4 regions of the Methylophaga sp. UBA678 genome follow, and region 3 is predicted to be linked to each of the others. Evidence: riboswitches for the same ligand, from Rfam matches in the RefSeq annotation. Region 3 holds a riboswitch; each other region holds the start of a gene.

Region 1 (3,636 bases), on a different contig from region 3:
CACTATCAGCTTCATTGCGTTATCGCTAGATAGCAGCGAACGCATGTCACTTTACAAAAGTTAACTTTTGTAAAGAAAATACAAAACACGTTATTTTCTATCGCGTCTGGTTGGGTTAGAATTTCCTTGCTGGTAAAACCCAGCGCTCAATTTCAAAGCCAACCTTGGTGTGAGCCAAGCACGGAAAGCTACAGGTCTCAATTCTACTGATAAAAATGAGATGGCTGAGTTGCATTTTCACTTTGCGAATAAGGAAAATGGCATGAAAAAAACGTTACAAAACCTTCTCTTGGGTGGCTTCATTCTTGGAGCAATATCCACAACAGCTATGGCTGCACCTCAGCCCGTTGATTTGTCTTCATGGAAGGCAAATGGTAACGGTAACTGGGTATTACAGTCGGGTAATAATGCTGTTCAACAAGGAATCAACGGTACTCCAACCGTCTTTCACAACAATAAAAATAGCCAGGGCACGGCATTATCAGGTCAGATAACAGTAAAGACGACTGCTGACGATGATTATATCGGGTTTGTCTTGGGTTATAACAATAACGATCTAACCAACTCATCTGCTGATTATTTACTCATCGACTGGAAACAAGGAGATCAAACCTATTACGGTGCTGGTCAAAAAGGCCTGGCCATCTCACAGGTCAGCGGCGTATTAGGTGATAACTCTGGTGCATGGGCTCATGATCCAAGCAAAAATGTGACCGAATTAGCCCGTGCAACTAACTTGGGCGATACAGGTTGGCTGGATAATACAACATATGACTTTGATATTACCTTTACATCCTCTTTAGTTGAAGTTTTTGTCAATGGTATAAAAGAGTTAAGTATTACTGGTGCATTCAGTAATGGTTCTTTTGGTTTTTATAACTACAGCCAACAGAGTGTGCTTTATGCTGGAATTGAAGAAGTTGATGTACCATCTGCAGTTCCCGTACCTGGTGCATTATTGATGTTTGCTCCTGCTCTATTAGGATTTATCGGCTTGCGCCGTAAGGCAAAATAAAGTTCAGCAATAAAAAAAGCCGTGGTCTTTTTTGTACCACGGCTTTTTCACAATACTCAATATCTTGTCAGATAATTGAAGTGTCTCAGAAAAGTTTAAATTTCCCTAGCTAGAGCACGTTTTTTCTACGTAGACCAAGGAACCCTAACAGAGCTGGGGCTAAAAGAAAAAATGCTGCAGGAACAGGGACTTCAGAAACTGATTGCAATGATACGTCATATTTAAAGACGTTTCGATTACCATTCAGCAAATTAACAGAGGCAACTGTGCCTGCGTAAATCAAACCTGTAAACCTGAAATCACCTGAAATATCAAACAACTGAACTGGATCAACCCCATTATCAAAAGAAATGGTGGCTTCTGTCAGCGCAGCTACAGGATTAAATGACCACTCAATAATGGTAGAGGTATCTTCTGTTGTAGTCACATCGTAAGTTGAACTCCACGGCTCGTCACCGTTAGTGACGGTACCACTACCTAACACCGTGCTTCCTGTATCTACTGAGGTGGTCTGAGTGGCATTAGTTGACCCTGTTGGATTGATGGTGAGTGTGGCAGCATTAGCTGACACTGTGGCAAATAAAGCAATTGCAAATAGCATCGCTTGTTTCATATCATAAACTCCTTGATTTGTTACAAAGCAATGCAGCCCAGCCATCTCGTTCTTCATCAAGATCTGTAGCTTTCCGTCCTCGCCTCGCGACGAGTTTGGCTATGACAGCCCATCACGAACGTGTTGAGCCGAACATACCCGCTATGAATGTAAATCAATACCTTCTTAACGGGTACCAACAACAAATAGTTTGTTGTTGCTTCTACCCTAACATTGATAGATCTCAAGTTAAAGGGTGCGCATTTCGGCTTTTCTACTTAAAGATCCGTTTCTTTATTTCAATGGCGACTATCAGTGTTGCTGACTTTCAATCAATATCAACTTTTTTTGATTGTCGGACTGAAGCCAGAGCAGCACAAATAGCAGCACAATTATTTCTTGCATCTGTCATCGTGAGCTTGGGAGCCTTATTTTGCAGTATGCACTCAGAGAAATGCTCTATTTCCAGATTGAAATGATTGGCCTTTGGAATAGAGACGGTTTGTTCTTCCTCATCATTCCACCAGCTAATTGTGGCCTCTTCCGTTTCCGGTTGCCAAACGGTATGACATTTAATACCGCCTTTAGTCCCGATGATTTCATACTCGCTGCGTCTGGCATGCTCAAAACTCATTTCAAAATGAGCAAACTTACCATCCGTAAAATCAAATACACCACTCAAGCTGACATCCGCTCCACTGTCATTGAGCTTGGCCATCGCCATGGCTGCAACAGGCTCGTTATCAAACCATAGTCTTGCTGTATGAATAGCATAAGGACCAATATCCCACATGGCGCCACCACCATCGTTTATATCGCGATTGATCCTATACAGTCGAGCGGGTTTCATTGGAAAGGCAAACGCCGTTTTCATCGTGCGCACATCACCAATCTTGCCATCATCAATCAACTGTTTTACATAATCATGTTGGGGATGGAAGATATACATAAAGCCCTCCATCACCGTGACATTGTTTGCTTTCGCAGCTGCTTCAATCGCATCAATATCCGCCACCGTTAGTGCCATCGGTTTTTCAATCAACACGTGTTTACCGTGGTTTATGGCTTTCAAAGCCCATTCCGCATGCTCTTCATTCGACATGGGTAAATAGATAGCATCGATCTGTGAATGAGAAAGCAGTGCTTCAGGATCGTCCAAAGTCTCTACCTCAGTTTGTTCTGGCGCTAGTTTTTGCAAAACTTCTGCTGCAGCACCAGGACGACGACTAGCAATGGCGACCAATTTCGCATTAGCTGCTTCAACAATAGCGGGCAGTAATTTTTCGTTTACACGAGCAGCACCTAAAATTCCCCAGCGTAATTGTTTTTCAGCCATGTGTTTATATCCTTTTGATTCGAGTAAGTTACTAACATCATATCGACTCACCTTCACAATTCCAAACTGATAAAACCTCATGTTTCATAGTGTTTTTATCTCATAGCGATTGTCTTATGCTAGTTAACCTGTAAATAAAAATAATGGATTAAGGAGCAAGTATGACAATCGAAGTTGGACAGAAAATTCCCGCGGCGACACTCTCAGAATGTGTAGACTTTTCAGCAAGCAGTGGCTGCCCTGTTAACCCTCAACCACAAAATGTGCAATCACTCACAGAAGGCAAAACCATCGTTCTTTTTGGTGTACCTGGTGCATTTACTCCGCTTTGCTCTGAGGAGCATTTACCTGGTTTTATACGCCTTGCAGATGACATCAAAGCAGCAGGAGCAGATGAAATCTGGTGTATGGCCGTGAATGATGCCTTTGTCATGGGGGCGTGGGGTAGACAAGTCAACAATGAAGGTAAAGTTAGAATGTTGGCTGATGGTAGTGCTGAACTGACCAAGGCTATGGGCTTAGACCGTGACTTAACGGCCGGTGGCATGGGCGTACGCTGCTATCGTTTTGCCTGCATTCTGAAAGATGGCGAAGTGACATATATTGGTGTTGAAGGCTCGGGTGAGTTTGGTAAATCCAAAGCAGAAACCATTCTGGAAGAACTCAAAAAAGGCTAATGTCTTAGACTCTGAG
Region 2 (3,636 bases), on a different contig from region 3:
TCGCAAAAAATCTTATGGTGTTGTCCTTTCACTTCATCAAGTGTATATCCCATAAGATTAAGAAAATTCTGATTCGCATGGGTGATGCGGCCTTTCATGTCAAACTCAATGATAGCCATTGACCGATCGATTGCGGACAGCAAACTATCATTACTACGAGCATGCTCTACACGCGCGGTGACATCATTCGCTATCTTAAAAATTTTAACGACGCGATCCTCACTGTCTTTTATTGGGAAATAATTCGCTTCCAGCCAAATATCATGACCATTTTTATGCTTGCGTAATACTTCTCCAGAAAAAGATTCACCATTGTTGAGATGTTTCCAAAAGTCTCTATATCTGGAAGATTCAACTTCGGATTTATCACATAGAAGTTGATGGTGCTGTCCTATCAACTCTGCTGAGGAATAACCTGTCACGCGTGAGAAATTATCGTTCACTTTGGTTATTACTCCCTCAGGAGTAAATTCAATGAATGCCAATGAAGATTGCATAGCTGTGAACATTTCTAGCAATGGCTGTAACTGTTTTTCCAATGCTGCGTTTTGATCTGCTAATTGTTTTGACTTACCAAACATGATGATATCTCTTGTGTGTTGTTCGCAATGTTGTTGCAAACATCATATGTCGGCGGTGATGAAGAAAAGATGAATTCGTTACTCGATAAATATGAGCTGCATCACCTTTCTAAGGAATCAAATAAGTAAAAAGGGAAAATTTGCGAATGAGTCAAAATAATGGGGTGACATTGAAAAAATGCTAGATGCTTCATGGTAGAAAAAGATACAGATAGAGGTGAAGCATATTCGGCGCGCTTGAGCAGGTTATTTCAGCAGCTATTGATACCGTATGAGTAGCGCTGCTGAGATAGTTCTGTGTTATGTGCAAAGTCTCAAATATTGATATGCCGAGCCAATGAGCCCATTGCTTAATAAACTTGTATCTTCATCTACTTTTTGGATGAGTCTGAGGACGCTATCTGCGATGCTTTGATGGATTCGATTTTAATAGTGTTTCTGTTTATCTAATTCACTCCTAGAGCACGCGTAACAGTGCCCACATAGTAGCAACAGTCAAGATAGCACTAACTTTGACTGGCTTACTACGCTCAGTAATCCCTTTGAACAAAATCATACTTTTGGACGATATCTTTATTAATTCCAGTTCAGTAATCTGTGAATAACAGATTTTTATGAATATTCATCTGTTTTGAGTTACCCGAAGCTAACTTCATTTATTAAATTTATTCAATACATTAACGCCAAACCTGATGTGAGTCAGGGACGGAAAACCGACAGCTGTACATTATTGGTATCAGGGCTGGGCTGCATAACATGGACATTTCTTATGAAAAAAATAGTGTGGATACTATTCAGTCTGCTTTTATTGACGCTATCACATAGCACATGGGCTGCGACTGTCGTTAAAGCTGAGTTTGTTGCTGGATGGCCAGAGTATGATGGTGGAGAGTTTCAGTTTTCTGGAAATTTTGTAGGTGAAGATCTGAATAATGACGGTCTCTTGTCTTTCGGAGAGTTTTCCGTATTTAATTGGCGCTCAACATACGAGTCTTTCACCATAGCAGACTTGTTTGATACAGGTGATATCATGATTAGTACGCAAGAATGGTTGAATAATGGCATAAGTTGGATTGGGGCCTCCGACTTGGCTTACATCACATGGGATGACAGAGGGCAATCAATAAATACTATTCTTAAGGGTGAATATCGCTTTACCTCTTTTGAGGTGTCGGCGGTGCCATTGCCACCAGCAGCCTTGCTATTTGCTCCTGCGCTACTTGGTTTCATGGGCTTACGTCGCAAAGTAAAGCTCGCTGTTTAACGAGGTAATATTATTTGGAATAATAAAGCCACCATCACATGGTGGCTTTATTGTTTATTTAGTGTTTGATAGTCGTTTTGGTGGCTATTGCTCAACAAAAAAAGCATTTAGTCTACGAGCTTCAGGCTTAGCTGCTGTGCTAATGTTTAACTATTGTCGTAATGGCTTGTCTGAATAGAGCGCCCCTCTCTTATAAGTCTCTTTCATAGCACCGCCTATCATGATACTTAGCTTATACAGAGTGATTTTATCAATCATTTCCACCTATTCGAAGCCGATGCTCAGTGTCAATGCTGTTACAAATATAAAGATGACAACAGCTTTGACAGGGTTATTAATCTCATTAATCTTTTTGAATAGGCGTTTAATCGCTTTTCGCCCGAACTTACGTTTCATACTCACTTTGAAGTCATATAGATAAAACGGGACTTTATAGGTGAAAGTAAAGTTTTTACTTTTTCGCATACCGCTCAGGTAAATCTCCACAAATCTGTCCCTGCCTTCCGGATGCAGCTTGTATGTAATTCGCGTTAAGTCTGATAGACGTTTAGGCATGCTAACTGGGTGGTTGTAGAAGCGTGCTCTATTGATATCAATTAATGTGAACGTCAAGCCAGGCTTTCTTTTCTTAACGAGTATATTGCCGCCAGCTAAGTCACGGAAAAATACACCTCGAGCATGCATTTGTTGAAGAAATTCTGACAATGCACGATAGATTGTTTCCTCCGCTACTCCCTGATAACTGTTTGCTCCTTCACGAAGCGCATTGAACATGTCCCGAATATTGAAATCATGATCAACTTTTTCACAAATAAACACATTTTCCAACATGCTTTTGTCACCACTTTTTTCAAAGTAAGCAATAGCTCGTGCCGTTGATATATTTCTACGCGATAATTCAGCTGCTGCATTCCAACTTCTACGGGCTTTACTTGGTTTGAAACGATCAACGATAAGCTTTTGAACTGCTACCTTAAGTGGTTTCTTTGCTACAACTTCTTCGTCATTAACGCCGGGAACTCTCCAAATGATATTTCGGGCTTTCCTGAAGGTATTTTCTTTTGTATAAGCGGGAAGTAAATCGGGGTGAAGTTGTTTAACTATCGCCTCAGCATGCATGTCATCCTGAGCGCAGAGCATACCAACCCAGCCATTTTCATTGATGGGGAAGTATTGCCCATAACCTGTGTGAGCGAACAGAGAAGTTGTCGTTAAATTGTGGTCTGCAGAAAGTGTCATTTCATCAACGCCTTCCCAGAGGAGGAACATCGGTGACTCGTTAACGAAATGTGCTGAGGATCCTAAATCATGACCATCACGATTTTTAAACTCAGCTTTTTGCAAGTCTGACTCATCATAAAGGTTAGCCAGATCACAAGCTTTACCGTTAATGGTCCATGCGATGTGCACCACGGAGTCGTCTTTTTTAAAGGCATGTATTTCAATATTTTTTGTCGTTGCCAGTGCGCCTTTGTATTCAGCACCGGAAATAGCGGCAATGACTTGTTTTAATGCATAGAAAGATGGACGAGCACGGAAGCTTTCTAATGGACCAATCACGCTGGCGTAATGGGTGATACGTTCAAGCTTAGGATATTGTTCGCTACCATCATCAATTAGCCCCTCTCTTGCGCAGAGTAAAGGTCCCCAAAATGCTTTCTCTAGCGAACCTGATGCAGCGAGTAAAACAAAATATCGACTCAGATAATCAGCTTGTTTTTGTTCTTTCTCAACTAAAACTCGCTCGATTCTGGGTAGTGTCCAGAAGGCGGCGGGTGACACAAATCGTGA
Region 3 (3,636 bases):
GCCATCGTTCGTTAAAGTGCCGGAAGCACTGTTGGTGAATAAGGTTTCATTATCAAGCTGACTGTAATAGCTCATATTAAACTCACCTTCATTGGTGATGTTCGAGGGTGAATATTTTTGATTGAGCAATTTGCCCTTCAGGTTAAGGGTGCCATCAGATGTATTGATGAGGGTATTGACGTTAGTAAAGTCTGCATAGTCATCAATCAAAAACTGGCCGTTATTCATGACGCTGCCATTGATAAATTCACCCTGAGCAATAAATTGGCCCTGATTATTGATAACTCCATAATTTGCCATTGTGGAATATAAGGTGGAGGTAAATGTGCCCTTATTGTTCAGAACACCGCCATTGGCAAACACACCATTGTTGAGAAATTGCCCATTTTCGTTGTTATTAAAAGTGCCAGCATTAGCAAATTGACCACTATCTGAGTTAATCAAGTTACCTGTATTATTGAGTGTGGCAATTGTGTTATTTCGGATAATGCCCTGATTGGTTAACGTACCACCTGCCTGATTACTGAGCGTACCATCGTTAGCAAATTCACTGGTGTTTGAGTTAATCAATGCACCCGCATTGTTGAGAGTGCCTGTTGCGTTATTAGTGATAATGCCCTTATTGGTTAATGTAGCTCCTGCCCGATTGCTGAGAGTGCCATCATTATTCAAACTCGCTGTTTCATCATTGACAAAACTAGCGTTATCCTTGTTGTTAAATGTGCTGTGTTCTTGATTATTGAAAATAGAGTGATTATTTACAACACCATTTGATTGATTACTAAAGCCGCTAGCATTGTTAAATGTCGAACCGCTATTATTATTGAGTATGCCATTATTAATGAATGCAGCCGACTTAGTATTATTCATGATGGCATTATTGTTTATCGTGCCATTGTTAGTGAGCCTGCCAACCCTGTATCCGCCTGAGTATGTCTTTCCAGATGTATTGCTAAATGTGGCGAAAGTATTATCAATTACACCTGTGTTGGTAAATGTTCCATATGTTTCAAATGATTTGTTATTGAGTATTTGTCCGTTGTTATTGAAATTACCTTCGTTGGCAACACTACCGTCGTTTCTGAATAGTCCATCATTAACGACCAAGCCAGAACTCAAATTATAGAAAATATTGTGGCTTGTAAAAATACCCGTGAGTTCATTATGAAAGCCATTGTTTCCTGACCCTGACCTATTGTAAAAATTGCCACTTTCTACTGTGCCAAGATTAATAAATTTACTATTACCATTATTATAAATACTGGCTTTGAGGCCGCTCATTGTCCCCTTAGATAAAATTCGAATTGTACCTTCGTTGTCTATCCTATTTCCTACTCCCCATTGACCATTACTAGAAATGTAACCTTTCTTATTGATAAGCTTATCAGTAATAAATCGAGAATTAGTGGCATTTAGGATATCTCCATAATAGTTCTTAAGCATCCCCTTTCCACTATCAAATTCACTGTTGTTTTCTATTACGCCATAGTTATTTATCTCACCACGATTATCTATTTTGCCTTTGTTAAAGACTGTTCCTGACTTAAGATTATCGAAATGACTCTTTCCAGACAGGCTAAGCGATCCAGCATCATCAACAGTCAACTTACTGGCATTCTCAAAATTCTTTGCGATATAACCATCACTAACTCTGATTGGGGATGTGTTTGTGCCATCTAGTTGTGTAGAAGCATGCACAACTGACGACGCCAGTAAAAATGAGCTGCACAGCAACGTAGTAGAGAGCGACAGAAACTGTCGTTGTTTATTTATCATCACTCGGATTCCTTGCGTTTGTGCAACCCAGCCACCTTGTTAAACAACAAGGCCTGTGGCTTTCCGTCCCTGATTCACACCAAGTTTGGCCGATTAAATAACACGCCGATCATAATGAAATGGGGTTATAGCGACTATCAGCCAAAAGTATGATTTTGTGAGAAAAATAAATAAGCAATAAAAAAGGGAGTCACTGACTCCCTTCTAAATATGGTGTGATAAGAGAAATTAACTTTCTTTCTTATCTTTGCAGGATGGGCGTTTATCACCCTTATGTTTTTTATGGGCCGCTGCGGCTTCTTCCTTGGTCACCTTGCCATCAGCATTAGTATCCATTTTTTCGAAGCGTTTTAATGCTGCCGCTGTGGCTTCCTCTTTTGTAATAACACCATCACCGTTGCTGTCGATATGAGCGAAATATCCTTTTTTATCATGTTTAGCCATATCGTCAGTTGATGCTGGTTCAGCGAATGTCACTGTGCTCATTGCCATCGCGGCTAATACTGAAAAAAGTGCTGTTTTCATCATTAATCCCTCTTGTATTGGTTGGGATTTTTAGATTACGCCGGTCAAAGTTAACAAATGGTTATCACAATAAAAAATCGGAATTATTTTTCGATAGCCGCTTTTATATAGTCGATGGCCTTTGTTATTTGTTGTTCATCTGAAAAACGTCCCAGACTGATGCGTAAGGATGATCCTGCTTCTTCATCCGTCAACCCAATCGCTTTTAATACATGTGAAAGCAAGACCATTTCACTGTTACAGGCAGAGCCTGTAGAAGCACAGACATTCGGCTGGAGTTTTTCTAATAGCTTATTCGCATCACAACCGATGAATTGCACATTGATATTGCCGGGATGACAATGACTTTGTGTGCCATTTAATTTAAATGGAATATGCGTCGCTTGCAGTTGCTGTAGAAACAAACGTTTCAAATGCGTTAATTGTTCGCGGTGAGTTTTTGCTTCTTGTTTTGTGATACGCATCGCTTCAGCAAAACCAACACAGAGAGGCGTGGCCAGGGTGCCTGAACGCATACCAAACTGTTGCCCTCCTCCCTGAATAAATGGTGGTAACTCGGCCTGCAGATCATTTTTGATAAATATCGCGCCAATACCTTTTGGGCCATACACTTTATGTGCAGACAAACTCAGCATATCGACATTCCAGTCTTTCACGTCAATATCCATCGCTTCCGGTGCTTGAGCCGCATCACAATGAAACAGAGCGCCTGCCGAGTGTGCCATTTCAGCAAAGGTTTTGACATCCTGAATAGTGCCAATTTCATTATTGACCGCCATAATGCAGACCAACAATGTCTGATCAGACAATAATGATTGATAAGCGTCTACATTAATCAGCCCGGTGTTATCGACTGGAATTTCTTTGACTTTGTAACCTAGTTTTGCGGCATAAAAATAGGCGGCATTTTTAATACATTTGTGTTCAATTTCACTGATAAGAATGTCACGACGTTCAGTAGTATTGCCAAATAACACACTGGCAATCGCCTGATTGTTCGACTCAGTCGCACCCGACGTAAAAATGACCTCTTCACTTGAGGCATTAATGCACTTTTCAATGGTGCTACGCGCAGTCTCAACCGCTGCCGCAGATTGCTGACCAAGCACATGGGCCGTGGAATGTGGATTAGCAAAAATCTCATTATTGTACGGTGCCATCGCGCTAACAACGCGAGGTTCTATCGGCGTGGTCGCCTGATAGTCGAGGTAAATTGAACTACCGATTTGCATTTCCTGCTCCACTTTTCGATGTCAATAAAATCGAAGGATTGATATAGATTGGCTGTATAGGATAGCGAGAAAAGCGGCTTATTGGCTATTTAAAATAGTGTTT
Region 4 (3,636 bases), on a different contig from region 3:
TGAAAACCCTGATGCGCTGTGTATGTTAGTGAATATGGGTGAGAGACCTGTTCATGTGGTGTGTGTACAAGCCGTGATAAAAATGACGTCCGGGGAGGAGTATAAGCTTGCTGTAACAGAGTTTGAGCGCATTAATGTGACCGAGCAGGATGTGCAGCAAACTTTGCGTCAAGGGCCGTTGCTCAATGGTGGTTATCTGATTTTAGGTACGTTTCGAGACATTATTGAAAACACTCAAAATAAAATAGGTTTAAATGCTTCACTGGAAGACGTTGAATGTCTCGAGTTAAGAGCTGCGGTAATTCATGCTCCGAGTAAACACCCTGTTGGGGCGAAGCGCGCATTTGTGCTGAAGCACAATACCGGCACTTGCGTTTATCCAAAAGACATCAATACGAGACAGATGGTAAAAAGACAAGACAAGCAAGAGGTCGCGGAGTGGATTGAGTCTGAGCTACACCCACGTGAGAGTAAGGAATAGTCATGGCGATGAGTGAGGCTTAGAGAGTAATATTAATCTAATGAATGATTAGATTAAGTCATTGGCTAGCTGCAGTGATGACTTTTGTCAGGAGATAAAAATTGAATCAAGGAAGAGCAACCCTGTTTTCACACAGGCAAGTTGGCATCGCGACTTTTCTAGGTACACCGCTTTGCGGACTGAGCCTTATTGCTATTAATTATGTGCGTATTGGTCAATACGGCAAAGCCATCAGCTCGTTCATTCTTGGTATGATTTCTTTATGCATCCTGTATGTAATGAGTGCGACTGTCTTGAGTTGGGTGCCAGCGTTGATTCAATTTCTGCTTGCTGTGCTGGCGATGCACTTTATTGCCAAGCGGATGCAAGAAGCGATCTTTATTGAGAACCTCGCTTATGGTGGAAAAAAGTCAGGGCTACTCGCTCTCTGGTTTTGGTCATTTTTCACTTTAGCTTGTTACGTTATTGCCGCGCTGAGTTTGATTTATCTAATTGATACCTAGTTGTCCTCCAGATCTGTTTTGCGTGTTCAGATTGATGTGCGTGGGAGTAATCTCAATGACGGAAAACGCCAAAACCTACGTTTAAATTGGCTTTCTAGTACCAAGGTACAATTGATTGAGTTATAGAAGCGATTTATTCTGTAGCTGTAATAAATTAATTTCTCAATAAAGCCAACCTTGGTGTGAGCCAAGCACGGAAAGCTTCAGGTCTTTATAAGTTGTGAATAAAGATGGCTGAGTTGCACAATAACAAAGGCTTATGTAATGAAGTTATTTAGCAAGAATCTAGTAATCGCTCTCGGGTTGTTAATTATGGCGCCGTTGACTGCCAATGCAGCAACTGTCCACCTTGATGCAAAAACAAACACTTCTTCGAATGCTGTTGAACTCAACCTGAAAGCAGGTACTTATTCAATCAGCCCATTTAAAGATGACACATACACAGCGTGGAATGCCTGGGGTAAAGTTCAAGGTTGTGGTGCTGATGGTACAGGTTGTTCAAAAGGCTGGGTAAACAACTACTCATTCACTACACCCTCTGGAACTACTAATATCATCACTAGCGATACTGGTAGATATGCGACTGCTGATTTAGCACTGCTGAATGCACTTGGTGCAACATTTACACTGTTATCAGATGCCACTGTTCAGTTTTTTATCAATGACAGTGTATACGGAGATAATATCGGTGGTATGTCATTAAACGTATCTGCTGTGCCTATTCCTGCTGCAGCATTCTTGTTTGCTCCTGCATTATTAGGTTTCATGGGCTTACGTCGTAGAGCTCAAAAAACAGTCGCTTAATACCCAGACTGTTAAACCGATTAAAGCCGTAATGATTAAGTTCATTACGGCTTTTTTATTGCCTGACAGAAACTTATGGCAAGATGAGATGGCAAATAAACTGTTTTTTGTTGCTGAGAGAATAGTCTTTCGGCGATTGAGTAAAGAGATTGTCATTTACCCATAGAGTTAATTATATGAATATGAATCAAGCTGATGACGACTCAGGCTATGCAGAGGAAACATTAACCTTTGAGCAAACGAGGGAATTGCCAGGAAAGGTATTACTTGAGTTTGGTGCGCCTTGGTGTGGTCATTGTCAGGCAGCAAGTGCAGCTATAATCGAAGTGGTCAATGAACATAGTGAACTGCGTCATATCAAAATCTATGACGGTAAGGGTAAGCGATTGGGCCGTGGGTTTAAGGTTAAGCTATGGCCGACATTGATACTGCTAAACAATGGTCAAGAAGTGGGTCGTCTTGTGAGGCCATTACGTGCTGAAGAGGTTCATGAATTGCTGTCAAAGCTCAACTAAGCCAAACTAGTTCCAGCCCTGTCCCGACTGATTTTCTCTGAGAATAGTTATGCATAAAGACCATGTGCGGCGGTTTTATGAGGTTTTATGGAATGCTCACAACAAGGCATCCATATCTTCTATCCTATGTGATGATGTGACTTTCCGAGGATCATTGGGTGAGGAAAAACGCGGGCATGTCGGGGTCTCTGAGTATGTTGATATGGTCCATAAAGCATTGGGCAATTACACATGCATTATTGATGAGCTTGTAGAAGAAGGCGATAAAGTATTTGCCAAAATGACCTTTACTGGCATTCATCGAGATGTGTTTATGGGATATCCCCCCACACAAAAACGCTTAAGCTGGCAGGGCTCAGCTTTGTTTACTTTTAGACAAGATCTTATTTCTGATGTATGGGTGTTGGGAGATTTAAAGAGTCTGGAGGAGCAACTTCGTCATCAAGATAACCAGGACCCACTACCCAGACTATCTGAAAATAAATAGCCTGGGTATCTCGGCGTTATTCTGAAAGGGCCGTAACGATTTGTTGTGTGTTGTATTGCATCAGTTTGATATAGGTTGGAGCCGGTCCATTTTCTTCAGATAACGACTCCGGATAGAGTCTGCCGCCTGGTTTTGCCCCGGTGGCGTTAGCAATCTGCTTGATCAAACGGGTGTTATTAGAGTTTTCAAAAAAATAACGTGTTACGCCAAGCTGTTTAATCTGGTCGATGAGTTTAGCGATGGTAGCTGCTGAGGCTTCGGTTTCTGTGGATACGCCCTGGGGTGATAAGAATCTGACGCCATAGGCTTTGGTGTAATAACTAAACGCATCATGGCTGGTTAAAATGTCACGTTTATCCGTTGGCAGGCTTGTCAGCTTTGCGTGGATACTGGCATCCAGTGCCGTCAGTTTTTCTCTGTACGCTTGAGCAGCCTGTTGTATTTCATTTGTCAGATCGGGTCTGATTTGAATCAAGGCCGCCTCAATATTATTAACCCAAACTTGAACATTATCGACATCATTCCATACGTGTGGATCGGCTCTGAAGTGGCCATAGCCAGCTGTTACAGAATAGGTCTCAATACCTTTTGAAACAGCAATCGGAGCTGTGGTGGTGCCGGCGGCTTTCGCTAAACGTTGAAACCAGTTCTCTAAACCCATGCCACTTAAAAAGATGACGTCTGCGGATTTGATTAATTTTACATCACCTGGGGAGGGCTCGTAGCTATGTGGGTCACCATTAGGTGGCACGATACTGGTCACTTTTACATGCTCTCCACCTACGTTTTTGACGACATCAGCCAAAATGCCAAAGCTGGTGACAGCATTGATAGTGTTAGCGGAAG

Evidence for each region. A riboswitch is a leader RNA that binds a small molecule or an ion and turns the genes downstream of it on or off. The one in region 3 is predicted to bind cyclic di-GMP.
Region 1: it holds a riboswitch for cyclic di-GMP, as region 3 does, so the genes downstream of both, B3014_RS07670 (hypothetical protein) here and B3014_RS02155 (beta strand repeat-containing protein) in region 3, are expected to answer to the same signal.
Region 2: it holds a riboswitch for cyclic di-GMP, as region 3 does, so the genes downstream of both, B3014_RS10480 (hypothetical protein) here and B3014_RS02155 (beta strand repeat-containing protein) in region 3, are expected to answer to the same signal.
Region 4: it holds a riboswitch for cyclic di-GMP, as region 3 does, so the genes downstream of both, B3014_RS14960 (hypothetical protein) here and B3014_RS02155 (beta strand repeat-containing protein) in region 3, are expected to answer to the same signal.

The regions. Positions count from the first base shown of each region.
Region 1 covers NZ_DBNG01000012.1:188,268-191,903, reverse strand. Annotated here, with positions in the region: cyclic di-GMP riboswitch class I at 148-237, shown strand; gene B3014_RS07675 (PEP-CTERM sorting domain-containing protein) at 263-1,015, shown strand; gene B3014_RS07670 (hypothetical protein) at 1,125-1,628, opposite strand; cyclic di-GMP riboswitch class I at 1,657-1,738, opposite strand; gene B3014_RS07665 (Gfo/Idh/MocA family protein) at 1,936-2,943, opposite strand; gene B3014_RS07660 (peroxiredoxin) at 3,105-3,620, shown strand.
Region 2 covers NZ_DBNG01000019.1:32,426-36,061, forward strand. Annotated here, with positions in the region: gene B3014_RS10475 (methyl-accepting chemotaxis protein) at 1-581, opposite strand, end outside; cyclic di-GMP riboswitch class I at 1,254-1,336, shown strand; gene B3014_RS10480 (hypothetical protein) at 1,351-1,845, shown strand; gene B3014_RS10485 (lipopolysaccharide kinase InaA family protein) at 2,110-3,636, opposite strand, start outside.
Region 3 covers NZ_DBNG01000006.1:54,383-58,018, reverse strand. Annotated here, with positions in the region: gene B3014_RS02155 (beta strand repeat-containing protein) at 1-1,776, opposite strand, end outside; cyclic di-GMP riboswitch class I at 1,795-1,876, opposite strand; gene B3014_RS02150 (hypothetical protein) at 2,005-2,304, opposite strand; gene B3014_RS02145 (cysteine desulfurase family protein) at 2,385-3,533, opposite strand.
Region 4 covers NZ_DBNG01000034.1:17,465-21,100, forward strand. Annotated here, with positions in the region: gene B3014_RS14950 (hypothetical protein) at 1-481, shown strand, start outside; gene B3014_RS14955 (hypothetical protein) at 583-984, shown strand; cyclic di-GMP riboswitch class I at 1,145-1,231, shown strand; gene B3014_RS14960 (hypothetical protein) at 1,249-1,788, shown strand; gene B3014_RS14965 (thioredoxin family protein) at 1,965-2,303, shown strand; gene B3014_RS14970 (ester cyclase) at 2,353-2,790, shown strand; gene B3014_RS14975 (metal ABC transporter solute-binding protein, Zn/Mn family) at 2,807-3,636, opposite strand, start outside.